3 regions of the Flavobacterium sp. AJR genome follow, and region 2 is predicted to be linked to each of the others. Evidence: riboswitches for the same ligand, from Rfam matches in the RefSeq annotation. Region 2 holds a riboswitch; each other region holds the start of a gene.
The links. Region 2 has a riboswitch for cobalamin ahead of B8T70_RS11215 (TonB-dependent siderophore receptor). Riboswitches for the same ligand answer to the same signal wherever they lie in the genome.
Positions count from the first base shown of each region.

Region 1 (6,771 bases), on a different contig from region 2:
GGTATTATCTCCTTTTGACGATGCAGGAATTCCGGCAACAAGTTATCCAAATATGCCAGTTTATCCAGTAGGACAAGAACGAGAAGTTACTGTTTTAAAAACAGGACAAACAGCATATCCTTGGCAAGTAACAAATTTTGCTAAACCCGAAAAAGAGAAATTAGTGGTTTACGAAGTTTTGGTTCGCGATTTTGATGCAAACAGGAACTATCAAAGTTTAATAGATAAGATTGATTATTTCAAGAATCTAAAAATAAATGCAATAGAATTAATGCCTATTATGGAGTTTGAAGGCAATGAAAGTTGGGGTTATAATACTTCATTTCATATGGCTTTAGATAAATTTTATGGCACTTCAGATAAACTTAAAGAATTTATTGATTTATGCCATCAAAACGGAATAGCTGTTATTCTGGATGTTGCGTTAAATCACGCATTTGGTCGAAATCCAATGGTGAGAATGTGGATGAATGATCCAGATAATGATGGTTGGGGTTCGCCATCGGCAGATAACCCTTACTTTAATACTGTTGCAAAACATAGTTATAGTGTTGGGGAGGATTTTAATCATCAGCAAGCAAGAACTCAAAGTTATGTAAAAAGAGTAATCCAACATTGGGTTGAAGAATATAAAATTGATGGTTTACGTTGGGATTTAACTAAAGGCTTTACACAAAACTGTACTGCAGGTGATGAATCGTGTACAAATAGTTTGCAACAAGATAGGGTAGATGTATTAAAATCTTATGCTGATTATTCTTGGAGTCTTGATCCTACACATTATACTATTTTTGAGCATTTGGGTAGTGATGCCGAAGAGAAACTATGGGCTAATTATAAAATTGAGGAGACACCTAGTAAAGGAATCATGATGTGGGGGAAAATGACCAATGCATATAATCAATTATCAATGGGATATGCTACCGAAAGTAATATCTCCAGAATGACAAGTACTAGTCATGGTTTTGATGCAAATAGATTGATGGGTTATGCCGAGAGTCATGACGAAGAACGATTAATGTACAAGAACATACAATATGGTAATAGTAATAACGCAAGCCATGATGTCAAAAACTTAAATGTTGCTTTATCTAGAATGTCGGCTATTGGAGCAGTGTCCTTATTGATTCCTGGTCCAAAGATGATTTGGCATTTTGGCGATTTAGGTTGGGATGCTTCTATATTTGCATGTAATAACGGAATCGTTAATGATGAAAGTGGAACAATTCCTGGCGATTGTAAACTTGATACAAAACAGCAACCACAATGGACAGGTAATTGGTTAGGAAATTCAGGCCGAAGCAAGATTTATAATGATTGGACAAAAATGATTACCATGAAAACCGTAGAACCTGTTTTTTCAGGGGCAGTTACTGTGTCTAATACAAATTCATTATCTCCAAATATAAAAATTACAAATGCAGCATTGACATCAACACAGTTAAAAGACGTGTTGATTCTGGCAAATTTTGATGTAACTACTCAAAGTGTCGCTACTGGTTTTCCGTACACAGGAGTTTGGTATAATTTAATGGATAATACAACTATCAATGTTACTGATGTTGCAGCTGCAATTGCAATTCCAGCAGGAGAGTTTAGGATTTATGGTAATAAGGAAGCATTGTTGGCAATAGAAAATTTTGAGAAACCAAATGCGATTACCTTACATCCTAATCCAGTTTCAGATTATTTTACTTTAAATACTGAGGTTTCAAGGGTAGAGATTTATTCTTTGTCTGGACAATTAGTGAAAAGCTTTAGCGGAAGTGAAAAAATAACTTCTCAGTTCTCAGTGAGTGAATTAAATACAGGATTGTATATCGTGAAGGCAATAGATGAAGACAACAAGACTCAAGTAATGAAGTTCTTGAAAAAATAATTTTATTTGGTTAGTTAGTTAAAAAGCTGTCTATAGATTGTTATAGGCAGCTTTTTTGTTTTAAGTAGTTTTAGCAAATAGAAAAATGTAATTTATTTTCTTTTGTCATATTCTCCAATCAATGAAAAATACCCAAAAGTACCAAGTCCTAAAACGATAAGAGGAGTAAGGATAAATAGAATTATAATTCCGAAAACTAAATCGTCCTGTTTGTCGGAAACAAGTTTTGGTAATCCAAATTCAAAAATGCAAAAGTAAGCAGCAGCAATAGATAGTATTATCCATAGTATTCCCAATATTCGTTTTAGTACATTCATTGTGATAGGATTAGATGTGAGTATTTTTGTCTTTATTGTCAATATAAATCATTCCGATAACAAAACATATCGAAGCTATAATAATAGGATACCAAAGCCCATCGAGATAAAAGTCGGATTTGCCAACTTCTTTAGAGTGGGTTACAAAATAGGTTGAAATTGCAGGAAGTAAACCGCCAAATATTCCGTTCCCGACATGGTATGGCAAAGACATCGATGTGTATCTTATTTTTGCAGGAAACATTTCTACCAAGAAAGCTGCAATAGGACCATAAACCATGGTAACGAAAAGAACTTGAACAAATACCAGAAAAATCAATGCCCATTTATCTTGAGAATTAATAGTGATTGTAGTTTGTCTTTCGGGGTTAATTTTTTCAGCATGACTTATTTGTTTAATCGCTGCAGTTGTCCCGTCTGAATATTCATTGTTTGTAATAACGTAATGTTCTTTTTTGTCATTGTTATCGGCTTCAGTTGTATATGTATTCGAAATAACCTTGTTATCCAGATTCACAGTTTCATACATTTGTTTGTATATAGGTCTGTAGAGTAGGATAGCGAGTAACATGCCACCCATCATAATATATTTTCGACCGATCTTATCACTTAGCCACCCAAAGACTATAAAAAACGGAGTACCTAACAATAATGCAATTCCTAGTAATCCATCTACTTGTGAAGAATCTATACTCATTACAGTTTTCATAAAACTCATGGCGTAAAACTGTCCAGTGTACCAAACTACACCCTGTCCCATTGTTGCGCCAAATAAAGCAAGCAAGACAAATTTTAGATTATATCTATTCCCAAAACTTTCTTTTAAAGGGTTTACGCTTATGCTTCCTTCCTTTTTTGCTTTAGCAAAAACAGGAGATTCATCCATGTTTTTTCGTATCAAATAAGAAACTCCTACCATTACAATCGAAACCCAAAACGGAACACGCCATCCCCAAGAATCAAATGATTCCGCCGAGAGAGAATTTTTTGTGATTAAAATGACCATCAAAGAAATAAAAAGCCCAACAGTTGCAGTAGTCTGAATCCATGAAGTCCAATATCCGCGTTGACCCACAGGAGCATGTTCGGCAACATAGGTTGCAGCGCCTCCATATTCTCCGCCAAGTGCAAGACCTTGTAATAATCGTAAAATCAAGACTAATAATGGTGCTAAGAAACCAATAGTCTCATAGCTCGGAATACATCCAATTAAAAAAGTAGAACATCCCATTAATAATAGGGTCGCCATAAAAGTGTATTTTCTCCCAATTAAATCTCCAAGACGTCCAAAGAATAAAGCGCCAAAAGGTCTAACGACAAATCCTGCTGCAAAAGTGGCTAATGTTGCCAAGAAAGATGCTGTTGGATTATCGGAGGGGAAAAATTTGGTCGAAATAACCACAGCCAAACTCCCAAAAATATAAAAATCATACCATTCTATCATTGTCCCCATAGAAGAGGCCGAAATAACTTTCCAAATTCCTTTTGTAGATGTGTTACTCATAAAATGGCTGTGTTTTTAATAGTAAATAAAAGTATAAGGTATCATTTTACGAATATATAAGATATTTTTATATTTAGTTGATGGTTTTTTAACAAATAGGGTTTGTTTGTTGATTTAACATTTGTTCAGTAAATCAAAGTTTCATAATTCAAAATAAATTATAGTTTACAGAGATGTTCAAGGCCTTTAAAATAAATAACTATTGCTTTGTTACGAAAGAAAACACTAGTTTTGCAACTCAAATTTTGAAACAGAAAATGGTTGTCATATCGATATGATATTGACATTAAAAGGGAATTTGGTGTAAATCCAAAACTGTCCCGCAGCTGTAAACTCATTAACCGAAACCCTTTAATACGTCACTTTTCATTTAGAAAGGGAAGGCTGGGTGTAGGGAGTAAGTCAGAAGACCTGCCGTTTTTATAGTAATAAATAGCTTTCGGGGATTGAAGCTTGAATTAAGAATAATACTTTTCACTTTGTGTGATAATGGTATTGTTTGTCTATTCTATTCTCGTAAGCCAAAAATGGAATTTATGAGATTTTTTTTCTGCAAATATAATATCGCAAAAGCAATCTTTTTTTTGGAAGCTTCTCCTTTCGATATTTTCTTTTTCTCCACTAAAAAAATCATTAAAACGTATCGCTTTACAATATGCTATGCTTTTACAAAAGTTTATTTATACAACTTTTGTAAGGGTGAATTGTATTTCGATTTAAAGAATTAAGTAATATAATTTTTAAATATTGAATAATGAAAAACCGATTTTTTTCCAAGCAATTAATTGCAATTGCTTCTTTGATGATGCTAACAGTTTCGTGTAATAATGATGACGATTTTACAGAGCCACCAGTAATAAAAGGCGAACAGCAATTAAAAGATACTTTAACTGTTGGGAAAACACTTCAATTAAGCTCAAAATTAGCAGATAGAAAGAACGTTTCTTTTGAATGGGCGATAGACGGAAAAGTAGTAGGATCTGATTCTACCTATATCTTTAAACCAGAAACGAGGGGAGATTTTAAAATTACAATGATAGCCAAAAATGATGGCGGAAAAGTTTCTCTTACTTATGATATCCATGCATGGGGAGCATATGAAAACGGTTTCTTTATGATCAACGAAGGATGGTTTGGTCACGGAACTGGAACGGTAGGATTTTATAGATACGATACAAGAGCTATAGAAGACAGTATTTTTGTAAAAGTAAATCCAGATAAAGATTTAAAACCGGCATCATCTACATTAGAATTTGGAACCATCATTAATAAAAAACTATTTTTAGTTTCTAAAGTTGGCGGACCTGTTGTAGTAGCCGATGCTTATTCGTTAAAAGAAGAAAAAAGAGTCCCTGCTAAAGGCGGAAACGACTGGCGTGCAGTTGTGGGTATTGATGAAAATCAAGCCCTTTTGACTTCTGGTAAAGGGATATTTAAGCTTAATCTTAATACGATGGAGGTGAATGGACAAATCGAAGGCGTTACAGGTCAGGTTGGAGATGTTGTTAAGACCAATGGTTATATTTTTGCATTATCTGCTTCAAAAGGGGTTATTGTAATAAATGCTTCAACATTGGTAGTCGAAAAAACGATTCCGGGTATGGTTTTAGGATTTGCTGTTACCGATGATAAAAAAGTATGGGCAGCAGGAGGAAAAAATCTTATAAGTATAGATTCAAATACTCTTGAAGTAAAAGAAATTGCATTAGGTTTTCAGGCTTACGGAAGCTGGGGAGCTTGGCATCCGGGATCTATTACGGCTGCTAAAAATGATGTTTTTATTGCTAAAAACGGAAGTTTTAGTGGTGGTAAAGAAATTTACAAATACACTGGTACTCCAGAGTCATTGACTGCGCCTTTTATTACATTAACAAATTCAAATATTTTATATGGTGCAGGAATTGGTTATGACCGAAAGAAAAATACTTTGGTGGTAAATACCTTAAATTCAGGTTTTGGTGTGAATTTCTCTATAAACAATCTTTATATATTTAACGCTGATTCAGGAGCAAAAACAGCATCGGTAAATTTTTCAGGATATTATTTTCCTGCAGTTTCTGTATTTCATCAATAATTTTTTTAAACTGTAAAGAATTTTTACCGCAAAGTACGCTAAGATTTACGCAAAGGTTCGCAAAGCTTTATGATGAAGCTTTGCGAACCTTTTTTTTGTAATATTTATAATCATGCCAACGGTTTTAACCGTTGGAGCGCAATATGTAATCATAATCCGTCTCCCACGGTTGAAACCATGGGCTATATTTGAAATATGGTAATTTCTGATACGGAGTTTCTTCTCATAAAAAAAAATCACAGGTCTATAATTTAAACTTTGCGAACTTTTGTGTTGGTACAAATATATAAATGTAATTTGAGTATTCGTATACATTGTTTTAAAAAAAATCTCTATTTTTTTGAGTTTTTTGTTAAATTTAATTTAAGTATCCCATTTTAATGGCTTAATTTCCACTGACTAATGTGTTATTTAAGTTCATTCTAAAATCTGGATTTGCTTTAATATTAGGCTCTGTAAATAATGCGACATTTCTTATAGTTGTATATTCTAAGTTAAATGCTGGGTTTTGATACCAGTTTTTAATGCCCGAATCAAAGTTAGAATTTTCGCTTAAAATAGCACCTTGACAGTTATTGATTATTAATCCGTTTAGTTTAATTTTTTCTAGGTTAACAATTCCATCTCCAATTTTTCCTTGAAAAACCATAAAGGGTGTAAAACCTGAGATTACACTATTATTTAAGGTAAAATAACTATTTTCTCCTATATGTGCAGCTTCGCGAACAAGTCCTTGATTGCTTTCTTCCAGATTTACCAAGGTAATATTATTGGCAGTTATCTTGGTTAGTTTTTTGCTTGTATCTGTACTTTCTATTTTGTCATACGAATCGATTTCAAAGCATCGTGAACCTGAAATATCCGAAGAGTAGGGGTGACGAATGGCAATACTATTATTTATAGTGCATTGTACTCCTTGTGTAAAATCAAAATCATCATCGGTAGCTCGGTAGGAAACTAAGTTATTCATAACGACATCTCCGCCATAAGATTCAAA
Region 1 covers NZ_NCWQ01000072.1:28,931-35,701, forward strand. Annotated here, with positions in the region: gene B8T70_RS17955 (alpha-amylase family glycosyl hydrolase) at 1-1,879, shown strand, start outside; gene B8T70_RS17960 (DUF6814 family protein) at 1,972-2,196, opposite strand; gene B8T70_RS17965 (MFS transporter) at 2,207-3,700, opposite strand; cobalamin riboswitch at 3,942-4,134, shown strand; gene B8T70_RS17970 (DUF5074 domain-containing protein) at 4,455-5,774, shown strand; gene B8T70_RS17975 (hypothetical protein) at 6,160-6,771, opposite strand, start outside.
Region 1: linked by a shared signal. The riboswitch ahead of B8T70_RS17970 (DUF5074 domain-containing protein) and the one ahead of B8T70_RS11215 (TonB-dependent siderophore receptor) in region 2 are both predicted to bind cobalamin.

Region 2 (6,771 bases):
TTTAAAAGCATCAAACTGGCTGTAATGTGGATTACTTTTTTCTAATTCTGTTAATGATTTAAAAGAACCTGTCGCAATCCAGACTGAAGCTGTTTTGGCTTTGTCTAATATTTTTTCGAATGATAATCCCAGACTTCCTGTTCCTTCTAGATTTGCCCATAAATAATCGGCTTTGGCATCGGCCATAAATTGTGCTACCCAACTATTTCCTTTGGCAACATACCATTGATCCATGTACATAGAACCATATAAAACAGTTGAAGTTGCTTTCTTAGAGGCTACTAATTTCTTAGCTTCGTTATAACTGGTTACAATTTTATCAAAAAGCTCTTTGGCTTGTGCTTCTTTTCCAAATAATGCACCGTAAAGTTTTATCCATTCGGCTTTTCCTAGTGGAGATTGCTCCATCCAATCGGCCTGAATTAGTACTTTTAAACCGCTTTTTTGTAAGTTATCTAACATTGGATTGTTATTATCAACTCCGAAAGTGACAATTAAATTTGGTGCTAATTCGATAAGTTGCTCGATATTTAATTTTTCGTTTTGACCAACATTCTTAACAGAACCTTTATCTATTAATTTTCTTGTTTTCTCTGAAGAAACATAATCGGTATGCGGGAAACCTACCAAATTATTCTCGACATCAAGCATTTCTAAAAACGGAATATTGGTTGTTGATGTTACTACAATTGTTTGTAACGGGATCTGGATTGTAGTATAACTTTTTAAACTATCGGGCACAACCCCATCTTTTTCTTTTAATACATAAGTATAATCCTTTCCTGCATCTGGCCAAGGATTTGTAACTTTTACAACTGAATATCCAGTGAATTTTTTTATAGAAAGTCCCGAAGCATATTCGATACTGTTTTGTCCTATTTCGGATTTTATTTCTGGTGTACTTTCGTTTTTCTTACATCCTATTAATACTAAAAAGGAGAAAAGAAAAATAACTTTATGTAATGATGACTTCATAGGTAGTTACTATTTGTTTTTAAAGAAATTATGGAATTGTTATTCTATATCATATCTGATTTTGAATCATACAATTTCATCTTTTACAATTTGGATAGCGACAAAGGTAGCGCAATTTCTAAATTTCTTGTTTACTTTTAAACGTAAAAAATTGAACAAATAGTATCTTTGCAGTATGAATGGTCTTAAAGTAAAAAACTGCTCAAGCTGCGGAACTGCATTTAATTGCGGTGATTCTCCCGACGGAAATAAATGTTGGTGCAACAACTTCCCTCCTATTTTTGTACCTTCGGATGTTGTGGATTGTCTTTGCCCGAATTGTTTAAAAAATGCCTGTGTGGTAAAAATAGATGATTTTGTAAATACAATCACTCCAGAAATTGCAACTGACAATAAAGCTTCGGCTTTGCCAAAAAACAATACACTTATTGAAGGAATCGATTATTATCTGGAAAACGGAAATTATGTTTTTAAGGAATGGTTTCATCTGAAAAGAGGAAGCTGTTGCGGAAACAAATGTCGACATTGCCCTTACTGATTTAAAAGAATAAACACGAATTTCACCAATTAACACGAAAGAAATAGTTGGTGCAATTGCGTTAGGGATAGTAGTGGTATCCTTTTATTTTTTTCTTTAAAAAATAAAAGATATAGCGAATAGCCCGCCCGAAGGGAACGCCCTTCTAAAATTTACAATTAATAATTAACAATTAAAAAAAGATGGTTTACTTGATTACTGGTGGTGAGCGTTCGGGGAAAAGTGGTTATGCACAACAACTGGCTTTGCAACTTACAAATGCACCAATGTATGTGGCAACGGCTAGAAAATGGGATGAAGATTTCCAGAATCGAATTGATCGTCACCAACAAGAACGCGACGAACGCTGGACAAATATTGAGAAGGAAAAACATTTGAGCGAAATTGATTTTTCGGGTAAAGTAGCTTTGATTGATTGTGTAACGCTTTGGTTAACTAACTTTTTTGTAGATACTAAAAATGATGTTACATTATCTCTTGAAGAAGCTAAAGCTGAGTTTCTAAAAATAGCCAATCAGCCAGATTCTACTTTGATAATTGTTACCAACGAAATAGGAATGGGACTTCATGCTGATACGCACGTAGGAAGAAAATTTACTGAATTACAAGGTTGGATGAATCAGTTTTTGGCTAAAAATGCCGATACTGTTGTACTTATGGTTTCGGGAATTCCCGTTACAATAAAAGGAAAGTAAAAGCCGAGAGCTTTCGGCTTTGGGCTATCAGCCTAGACCTTTGTTCCTTTTGAACCTCTTAAAAAGAAAAAACATGAGCTATTTAGATGATATATTAAAATCACGCCGCGATACACGCCACTTTACTAATGACGAAGTTCCTGATGAAGTTATTCAAAATGCTTTACAAGCTGGACATTGGGCGCCTTCGGTGGGTTTAACAGATGCAACTAAGTATTACATCATAAAATCGGATGAAGTTAAAAAAGCTATCAAAGATTTATTTTTGGATTATAATAAAAAAGCGGAGTTATTAACTGATGATGAGGAGCAAAAAGAACGCTATAAATCCTTGAAGCTGGAAGCTATAGAAGAGGCTCCTATTGGGATGATAATTGCTTATGACCGCTCGGTGCTAAACAATTTTACTATAGGAACTGTTGGTAGTAATGAAGCTGTAAAATTTAGTTCGGTTTGTGCTGCCCAAAATATCTGGTTATCACTTACGGAGCAAGGTTATGGTATGGGTTGGGTTTCTATTTTAAATTATTATCAGTTTAAGAAAATAATTGATTTACCTGAAAATATAGAACCGCTTGGTTATTTCTGTATTGGTAAACCTGCGACAAACTACGATAATCAACCCATGTTGCAGCAATTAAAGTGGAAACAAAAATCGGAAACTTTTGATTGTACCGAAATCAAAACTATAAATGAGAGTCTTATTCCGAAATTAGATTTTGATAATAAACCTAAAGTCGAAGTTAAAAGCTCTTTTAAAGAAGCGCTACAGCATAAAATCGATTCAAAAACTAAACCTATTGGAGCTTTAGGTATTTTAGAAAAGCTGGCATTCCAAATAGGAACAGTTTTTCAAACTCTGGAACCTGAGATTATAAAACCAAATATTGTTGTTTTTGCAGCAGACCACGGTATTGCCAATCATGGCGTGAGTGCTTATCCGCAAGATGTAACCCGACAAATGGTTGGTAATTTCCTAGAAGGCGGTGCAGCAATAAATGTTTTTTGTAAACAAAATAAAATTGAACTTTCTATCGTAGATGCTGGTGTAAATTATGATTTCCCTACAAATGCGAATTTAATTAATGCTAAAATTGCCAAAGGAACTCAATCCTTTTTACACGCTCCCGCAATGAGCGAAACCGAATTACAATTGTGTTTCTTGAAAGGTTCAGAAATTGTAGATTCTGTTGCAAAAACAGGAAGTAATTGCATTGGTTTTGGCGAAATGGGTATTGGTAACACATCTACAGCTTCGGTTTTAATGAGTGTTTTAACAGGTTTTTCTATAGAAGAATGTGTTGGAAAAGGAACTGGAGTTGATGAAGAAAAATTAATTCAGAAGCAGGAAATCCTAAAAAAAGCCATTGAAAATTATTCCGGTCAAGCCGAATTAAAAGTACAACTCGCCTATTTTGGTGGTTTTGAAATCATACAAATGGCCAGCGGAATGTTAGCCGCTTATAAAAACAATATGCTAATTCTGGTAGATGGTTTTATTTGTACTGTGGCATTTTTAATTGCTTATAAAATAAATCCTGAAATCAAGAAAAATGCTATTTACTGTCATTCATCTGCTGAACAAGCACATCAGAAATTATTAGATTATCTAGAAGCTCAATCAGTTCTACAACTAAATTTACGCTTAGGCGAAGGAACGGGCTGTGCAATTGCTTTACCTATATTACAATCGGCAATTGTTTTCCTTAACGAAATGGCTACTTTTGAAAATGCTGGAGTTAGTAAGAAGTAAAACAGTATTCAGTCGCAGTTTTTAGTTTCAGCAACTATCTTTAGCCAAATAAATAAAACTATTAAATGAAAAAACAACTCCATATTTTTTTTACTGCATTAATGTTCTACACAAGGATTCCTTGTCCTAAAAATATCGACCATAATCCTGATTACCTTAATAAAGCAAGTCGATATTTCCCTTTGATTGGTTGGATTGTTGGAGGTATATCTTTTCTGGCATTTTATGGTGCTTCATTTTTAGTTTCAACACCCGCAGCAGTAATTATAGGAATGATTGCTGGGATTTTAATTACTGGAGCTTTTCATGAAGATGGTTTTGCCGATGTTTGTGATGGTTTTGGTGGGGGTTGGACCAAAGAAAAAATCTTACTCATCATGAAAGACAGTGCCATTGGCGCTTATGGAGCTATTGGTGTTGTATTATTATTTTTATTAAAATTTCAGTTACTTTCAGAACTGGTAACTATAGAGACAATTACAAGTCAGCAATCGGTAATTACTATTTTATTGTTGTTTATTGCAGGACACTCTATTAGTCGTTTAGCAGCTATAAGCATCGTATTTACACATGAATATTCTCGTGAAGATGCGACAAGCAAAAGCAAACCAATTGCAAAAAGCTTTAGCTGGAAAGAAGTTTTAGGTTCTTTCTTTTTTGGTTTATTACCTCTCTTGGTTCTTTCTTATTTTCAATATCAATTACTTTTAGTATTAATTCCAGTTTTCCTAACACGCTACTTTTTGGCACGTTATTTCCAAAAATGGATTGATGGTTATACTGGAGATTGTTTGGGCGCAACACAACAAGTTTGCGAAGTTATTTTTTATTTAAGTGTTATAGCAGTATGGAAATTTATTTAGTTCGTCATACCGAAACTGTTTGCGAAAAAGGAATTTGCTACGGTCAAACTGATGTAAATATTGCTGAACCTTATGATTTGATTTTTGAAAACATTGTAAAGCAATTACCTCAAGATGCATTGTTATATTCGAGTCCATTAAAACGTTGTGTGTTACTTGCCAAACATATCCAACAAGAAACCAAAATTTTAAATTACAAAGAGGACAAACGTTTGATGGAAATGGATTTTGGTGATTGGGAAATGAAAAATTGGAATGAAATTTCTTCAAATGATTTAAATCCGTGGATGGAAGATTTCGTAAATATTCGAGTTTCAAACGGAGAATCTTTCATCGATTTACATGAAAGAGTCACTCATTTTATAGAAAACGAAATACTTGCTAAAAAACCGTCAAAGGCAATTATTGTTGCACATGCCGGAGTAATAAGAAGCATATTATGTCTTTTAAACTCTCTTCCTCTTAAAGATGCTTTCCAAAACAAAGTCGATTTTGGACAAGTAATTAAAGTCGATATCTAAATAAAATCAATTTTTGTTTTGTTTATGAATAGTATTAAATAATCAAACAGAATTGATTTATAAGCTTTTTTAACTTTATATTTGCACTTTCATTAAGGTTGTGCTATATTTTTTGAGACACATTAAAAGGGAATCAAGTAATTGAAGATTGAAAACATCAAAATCTACATTCGAAAATCTTGAGCTGTACCCGCAACTGTAAGCTTAGTCCTGTAAGGGATGCTTGTTGTTAACTACAAACCACTGTTTTAGGACGGGAAGGGAAACAACAAGACGCGAAGCCAGGAGACCTGCCTTTGTTAACAAATATCGAACTCTCGGGAAAAAGAGTTTAGAAATTATGACATTACAAAAGTTTTACATCTGTTTTTCGCTCTTAGTTTGCCAATTCATTTTGGCACAAAATGATTCTATAACAAAATTAAAAGAAGTTATAGTTTCCGACACTAACCTCAAGAAATACTCTGATTCACAATCAATTCAAGTACTTAATGACTCTATTATTAATAGAAATGAAGCATTACTTACCGATTTATTAAACTTTAACTCTACTATTTATTTTAAAGAATACGGTCGTGGTATGCTTTCGACAGTTGCTTTTAGAGGAACAACGGCTTCCCAAGCTGCTGTAATATGGAACGGTATCAATATCAATTCTCAGATGAACGGAAGTACCGATTTTAATACTATAGCCGGATCTGACTACAATTCGGTAAGTGTAAAAGCTGGTGGAGGAAGTGTTATTTACGGAAGTGGTGCTGTGGGAGGAACAGTACATTTAAACAATGATTTAAGTTTTTACAAAAGGTTTGAAAATAATTTAAAGCTAGATTACGGAAGCTTTAATACCATTGGAATCAACTACAAAACAAATATTTCAAACGAAAAGTGGAGCGCACAAATTGGATTTTCTAAAAATAGCTCAGCCAATGATTACAAATACTTAAACCGATACAACTGGAAAGGTGAACAACGCTGGAACCAAAACGGGCAATATGATATCATTACGATGAGCGCAAACCTAGGTTATAAATTTGACGCAAAGAACAGCCTTAAATTATACAGCCAAACATCTAATACTGACCGAAATACTTCAATTATTTCTGAATCTGAAACCAAATCAAAATACATTAATAGTTTCAGTCGTAATTTAATAGAATATGATGGTGATTTTGGCAGATTCACAACCAACTTTAAAACTGCTTTTATTACTGAGAAATATCAATATTTTGAAGATAATTCAAAAAACAACTATAGCCACGGAAAAACAGAAAGCCTAATTACTAAAGCTGATTTAGGATACACTCTTTTTAAATCAACTCAAGTAAACGCTATCCTAGATTATAATAGAACCAAAGGTTACGGAACTGGTTTTGGAGATCATGTGAGAGAAATTAGCTCAGCTGCATTAATGATAAAACAAGAT
Region 2 covers NZ_NCWQ01000036.1:32,605-39,375, reverse strand. Annotated here, with positions in the region: gene B8T70_RS11245 (ABC transporter substrate-binding protein) at 1-975, opposite strand, end outside; gene B8T70_RS11240 (DUF5522 domain-containing protein) at 1,151-1,513, shown strand; gene cobU (bifunctional adenosylcobinamide kinase/adenosylcobinamide-phosphate guanylyltransferase) at 1,696-2,208, shown strand; gene cobT (nicotinate-nucleotide--dimethylbenzimidazole phosphoribosyltransferase) at 2,282-3,961, shown strand; gene B8T70_RS11225 (adenosylcobinamide-GDP ribazoletransferase) at 4,027-4,824, shown strand; gene cobC (alpha-ribazole phosphatase) at 4,809-5,345, shown strand; cobalamin riboswitch at 5,424-5,658, shown strand; gene B8T70_RS11215 (TonB-dependent siderophore receptor) at 5,686-6,771, shown strand, end outside.

Region 3 (6,771 bases), on a different contig from region 2:
AGATAAAAAAAGAGCTTCAATTGAAGCTCTTTTTTATCTATTTCTCTAAGAATATTTTCTCTTTAAAAAGAAATTTTCTCTAGTTTTTTATTATCTATATCAAGGATTGCTTGAGATTGATCAGGAACAGCGCCTTTCCATTTTTCCTGAACTGATGGATTAGAAGGATACTTACCATTTTTCATTTTTACACTATAAAGAATTCCTTTACTACTCACTATAAGATCCTGGAATTTTTCGGAAGCAGTTGTTCCAACAAAAATAGGAAAATCGGTTACTGTAAATTTATTCAATAAGCTTCCGTCATTGTTCAAGATAAAACCAGAACATCCGCCTGTACCACAAAAATAAGGATTAGAGAAACCTACAAAGTACTCGTCTTTTTTATCATTATTTAAATCGAAAGCATCATAGTAAAAAAATCGATCTTCTTTTGTCATTGCTGGCAAATCCTTGTTTAACAAAACTGTGGTTAATTGCTTACGAATCATATCGACTACTTTAGAATCTATTGGAGCTGTTTTATTATTTACTGCCGTTGAGTCCTTATCGGTTTCCGTAGTTACTGATAAGTCAATGGCTGTTGAGTCCACTCCTTTTCCTGTATCTGTAGCCGTTTCTTTTTTCTGGCAAGAATATAAACTAAGCATTGCTAAGCCTATTAAAAATGTCTTTTTCATGATTTTATTATTTTTTTTATTACCGTTAAATTTACAAAAAAATAAAATAAATACGTTTGTTTTAGAGGGTTTCTTAAAGTCATTCATTGACAATAATCGTACTTTAAACCAATAAAGCCGATTTATTTTCGAGATCTTTTCTTATCAGCAATTCTTTGATATTATTATACGTTACAAGCGCAATTTGAGTTAATGCCTCGCTCGTAAAAAAAGCCTGATGTGCAGTTACCAATACATTCGGAAAACTCATTAATCGCTGAATTGCATCATCTTTTATAATATCTTCAGAAAGGTCTCTAAAAAACAATTTTTCCTCCTGTTCATATACATCAATTCCCAAATATCCTACTTTACCATCTTTTAGCGCTTCTATAACACTAGCTGTTTCTATAAGTCCGCCACGGCTAGTATTAATTATCATAACACTGTTTTTCATTTGCGTAAGCGAATCTTTATTTATGATATGCTTTGTTTTTTCGTTTAATGGGCAATGTAACGAGATAATATCACTTTCTTTAAAAACTGTCTCTAAATCGGTAAATACAACTCCCTCTTTTTCCATTTCGGGATTACTCACAATATCATAAGCAAGAATCCGGCAACCAAAGCCTTTTCCTATTTTAGAGAAAGCTTTCCCTATATTCCCTGTTCCTATTATACCAATTGTTTTACCATGCAAATCAAATCCTAATAACCCATTTAGCGAGAAATTTTGTTCACGAACTCTATTATACGCTTTATGTGTTTTGCGATTAAGTGTAAGAATCATTGCCATAGCGTGTTCGGCAACAGCTTCGGGTGAATAAGCAGGAACGCGACAAACATGAATTCCGTGTTTCTTTGCAGCTTCCAGATTTACATTATTAAAACCAGCACAACGTAAAGCAATAATCTTCACACCCTTTTCTGCCAATTGTTTTATCACCGCTTCATCCACAATATCATTTACAAAAACACAAATAATATTCGAACCCTGAATTAAACTTACTGTATGTTTATTAAGCTGTGTTTCAAAAAATTCTAAGTCAAAACCAAACTCGCAATTATGTTTATTAAAGAAAGTCTTATCATAAGGCTGAGCCGAGAAAAACGTTATTTTATTCATACCTGCTACTCTATCTAAATCCATATATGCTTTCTTTAAAATTATAATTGTTTATTCATTAAAATTAAACAAATAATCGCAAAGTAAATTTCCAGTCAAAAAAAAAAGAGCTTCAATTGAAGCTCGTTTGATACAAAAACTATAAATCAATCTTAAACACGAATTTCACGAATTGTCACTAATCCGTTTGTGAAATTAATTTCACAAACTAAGCTACTCATTAAGATTTGTGCAAATTCGTGAAATTCGTGTTTGTTATTTTATTTTCTTAATTACAATATGTTTCGATTTTAGTTTTTTATCGGTTGCATATTTTAATAGTTGTTTACCAGCTTCTACATTACGATCTGATGATAACACGTTAGCACCATTGGCAACAAGTTTATAATATAACTCATCTCCTTTTGCAGCAGCACTTTTATCTAGATTCCCCATAGTTCCTAGAATACAAGAAATTTTTCGGCTGTGTAAATACTCATATACTTCTGGTTTTGGTTCTGAAGTACCTACAAATGCAATCATTTTATTGGCTTTTACACCTAATTTCTCCATACGTTCCACATCTTCTTTTCCTCTTGCCGAAACCGAAATCATTAAGTCTGGTGCAAGTTTAGCAGCCTCAGCAGCTTGTGTCGCTGTATAAGTAATAATTACCGAATAAGCCTCGGCTTTATTTCTTCTTACAGCATCGATAATCATTTGCATCGGAACACCTTTCTTGATATCCAGATTGTAAATTACTTTACCCTTACCCCATTGTAGGATTTGATCTAAAGTTTCGATTTTATATGGAGTTACTTTTCCTTCAGTATCTTTTAAGAAAAGCTCTTGTAACTCTTTATACGTATATCCTTCGATAACACCCGTTCCAGTTGTTGTTCTGTCTAGTGTATTATCATGCATCATTACTAAAACCGAATCCTTACTCAAAGCAATATCAGTTTCTACAATCGTAGGATTATATTTTATTGCATTGGCAAATGTTGGTGTACAATTTTCTGGAAATCCAACTGTTGGACCACCTCGATGTGCACTTACCAATGGAATTGTTTTCTTAGAATAATTTAAAAACTTCTGTAATTCTTTAGAAGTTTTAAATTTTAATAAATATTCATTTTCCTGGGCAAAACCAAAACTAAAAACGAAAGAAACTAAAACTGCAAGCCACAAACTTTTATTCTGAAACATATTATATTTATTAAAATTGGATTGCAAAATTAAGCAATTCCTACTATGCAAAGCCCTATAAAAAGTGAAATTATTTTAACCATATAAGTAATTTAAGTAAATATAAGCGCGACTTAATCAGCCTAAAATTTAAATGGACTTACATTACTTATATGGTTACCTTTTTTTATTACAATCTTAAATATACAATTCTGTTGAAAAATTATAAAAAAAAATCAAATTTTAGTAAACTTTCGTCCAGGTTCAAATATTATAAATCAATTTTACTTAAAGATTTCTTTTCATTTCAAATTGCGAAATTGTATATGGTATATTTAAATTTTTTATAAATCCTTTTGCTTCTGCAGAACTATTCTGAACATTATATACTAATAATTCATTTTGATCCAAAGCATTGTTAATGTGATTAAATAAACTCGTACCAATTCCTTTACGACGATAATTAGGAGCTACAGCTACTTGATTAATTTTTTTGGATGTAGGATTATATATTGCATAACCTACCAATGCGTCATTTATATAAGCTCCAAGAATTTGGCTAAATTCTATACTATTGCTCACTGCCATAATATCGTTTTGCCATGAAGGTTCTATATCCCAAAAAGATTTAAACAATTCCCATTGAGTTTCTTTAAGATTCTTTATATCAACTTTAGGATTTATATCTAATGCCGGTACTTTACCTTTAAAACAATCTAGTTTTCTATGTATTGTATAACCCATCTTTTCGTAAACTCGTATTGCAGGATGATTTCCTTCTATAACTTCTAAAACCATTTGCTTTACGCCAAGATTTTCTAATTTCGGCACTAAAATATCATACATTTTACCAACTAAACCTTTTCCTCTATAATCTGGAACAACACCAGTTGCAGCATTATAAGCAACAAATTCTTCGTTTGTAGTATTTAAAGCATGCAGCATAAATCCAACTAATTTATCTTCGGCATAAACTCCGATAGACAAATCTAATTTAATATTTTCGGCAGAAATCTTAGTTTTAAGTTGCTCTAAATTAAGACTAAAAGGCACGATATAATCTGAAAAAGATAAATTAATAACCGCTAATAGATCTTTAATATCAATGTTTTCTAAACTTTTTACTTCCATTTTTTATGCAAAATTTTTTGAGTTTAAGATTGAGTTTCTCTAATTTATAAAGGTTTTCTAAATATTGAAATAGAGAAAATCAAATATACATTTTATGTAAAAAACAATGATGAACTATTTTAGATTTTATTAAAAAATAGAAGGTAACCACATGGATGTCGAAACATCGAGATATTGTTTTTTTACAAGAATCGTCTAGTTTTCAAATTGATATATTGTCATATTTTTAAATTTATTGGATATAAATGAAAATTATCAAATTAGCAGATTATACCCTTGTTTTATTGTCTTAATTGTAATTAAATTAAATAAGAACTTTTTTTCATAAACTTATGTTATATATTTGCTCAAAATTTTGGTCTACTTTTTCTTAAAATTTTAAGAAGAAATAGTTAAAAGGGAATCAGGTGTAAATCCTGAACAGACCCGCTACTGTAAGTTCTATATAAGTCTTTAAACGTTACTAATGCCATTGTCCCGATTCTCGGGATGAGAAGGTTGTTTAAAGATGGAACAAGTCAGGAGACCTGCCAAAATCACATAGTTTAAAACTTTCGAGGAATAAAGTTGAAGAACAAGAAAATTAGCCTGTTATTTTATAGCGGGACTTTCTTATTATGCTTCTTGATTATTACATCGCGAAAAGTTTTTATAATTTATTTAGTGATGTATAATACAAACAAAAAGCTTTTATTCGTTTTTATCTTATTTACTCCATTTTTGCTTCATTCGCAAGCAACCAATGATAGCATTCGCAAACTAAAAGAAGTAATTCTTAAGGCAAAACCATACCAGGAAGTAATTCCTGTGCAAAGTCTTTCGGGGAAATTACTAGAAAATCTTGCCAGTCATAATGTTGCTGATGCGCTTCGTTATTTTGCCGGAGTCCAGATTAAAGATTATGGTGGTCTTGGCGGACTTAAAACTGTAGATGTCCGTAATATGGGAACGCACCATGTAGGTGTTTTTTACGACGGAATCCAATTAGGTAATGCGCAAAACGGAGTTACTGATTTGGGTAAATATTCGCTAGACGACATGGAATCTCTTACCATGTATAACGGTCAGAAAAGCGAAATATTCCAGTCGGCAAAAGACTTTGCAGCTGCATCTACCATTTATTTAAGAACCAAACGTCCCGTTTTTGAAGGGGATAAAAAAACAAATTTATTGGTGCGGTTTAAAACCATGACTATAAATTATTTTGATCCGTCTTTTAGATGGGAACAAAAGCTGAGCAATAAAGTAAGCATGAGCGTAAGTTCTGAGTATATAAAATCTAACGGAGAATATAAATTTAGATACAAAAGAAACAATCAGGATGGTACTGTAGCTTACGATACTACTGCCACAAGACATAATAGTGATATTGAAGCTTTCAGATTTGAATCTGGACTTTACGGAAAAATAAATAATGGTTCCTGGGATGCCAAAGTTTATTATTACGACTCAGATAGGGGAGCACCAGGAGCAATTGTCGAAAATAAGTTTTCTGACGGATTTAGACAGTACGACAAGAATTTCTTCACACAGGCATCTATAGTAAAGGATTTTACAAAAAAATACAAATTTCAGGCAAAGGCAAAATACGCTTACGATTACACGCATTATGTTGCCAGAGATACTACCAATATTTTAGGAGAAACAGTAACCGAAGGAGCACAATCTGACGATAGTTATTACCAACAGGAAATATATTTCTCGGCAGTAAATATGTACAACATATTACCTACATGGGATGTTTCGTTATCTACAGATTTTCAATACAATAAACTAAATGCTACAAGAAAAGGAATACAAACTCAATTTTCTTTTCCGCAACGCTATACTGCCTTGTTTTCTTTGGCAAGTTCTTTCAGACTTGGGCAATTTAAAGCTTTAGGTAGTGTTGTGGGTACTTATGTTCAGGAAGAAGTGCGCTATAATGCAAAAGCTCCCGACAAAAAAGAGTTTACTCCTGCATTATTTCTTGGGTATACACCATTTAAAGACTACGATTTTAATTTACGAGCATTTGCAAAACGTATTTTCAGGATGCCCACTTTTAATGACTTGTATTATACCATGGTCGGATCCAGTACTTTGAGACCTGAATATATGAACCAGTACGATGTTGGGTTTACCTATAATTTACCTGTAAATAATTCTTTTTTAGACAAACTTTCTATTCAGGTTGATGGATATTACACCAATACCAAAGATAAAATTGTGGCTGCTCCAACAGGAAATTTATTCCGATGGATGATGACCAATATGGGACAAGTAAAAGGAAAAGGTATAGAATCGGTACTTAATATAGGAATGCATATTGGTAATGTAAATTTAGCTACAAATCTTACCTACACTTATTCAGAAAGTAGAGATTATACAAAATTTGCAGGTTTGGAATTATCCTCTTACGGAGATCAGATTCCTTATACTCCGTGGCATAGTGGTTCTGGGATATTAAATGCTGATTATAAAACCTGGAATTTTAACTACAGCTTTGTTTATGTAGGAAAACGATATAATGGTAATGTCAACAATATCAAAATCAACGAAATTCAGCCTTGGTACACACACGATTTAGCGGTACAAAAGTCTTTTGCTTTAAGCAAATATTTAATAAAAGGGACAATAGAGCTAAACAATGTACTTAATCAGCAGTATGAGGTTATATACAATTATCCGATGCCGGGACGTACAATG
Region 3 covers NZ_NCWQ01000017.1:31,342-38,112, forward strand. Annotated here, with positions in the region: gene B8T70_RS06055 (hypothetical protein) at 63-680, opposite strand; gene B8T70_RS06060 (2-hydroxyacid dehydrogenase) at 784-1,809, opposite strand; gene B8T70_RS06065 (glycerophosphodiester phosphodiesterase family protein) at 2,041-2,973, opposite strand; gene B8T70_RS06070 (GNAT family N-acetyltransferase) at 3,241-4,083, opposite strand; cobalamin riboswitch at 4,423-4,633, shown strand; gene B8T70_RS06075 (TonB-dependent receptor) at 4,750-6,771, shown strand, end outside.
Region 3: linked by a shared signal. The riboswitch ahead of B8T70_RS06075 (TonB-dependent receptor) and the one ahead of B8T70_RS11215 (TonB-dependent siderophore receptor) in region 2 are both predicted to bind cobalamin.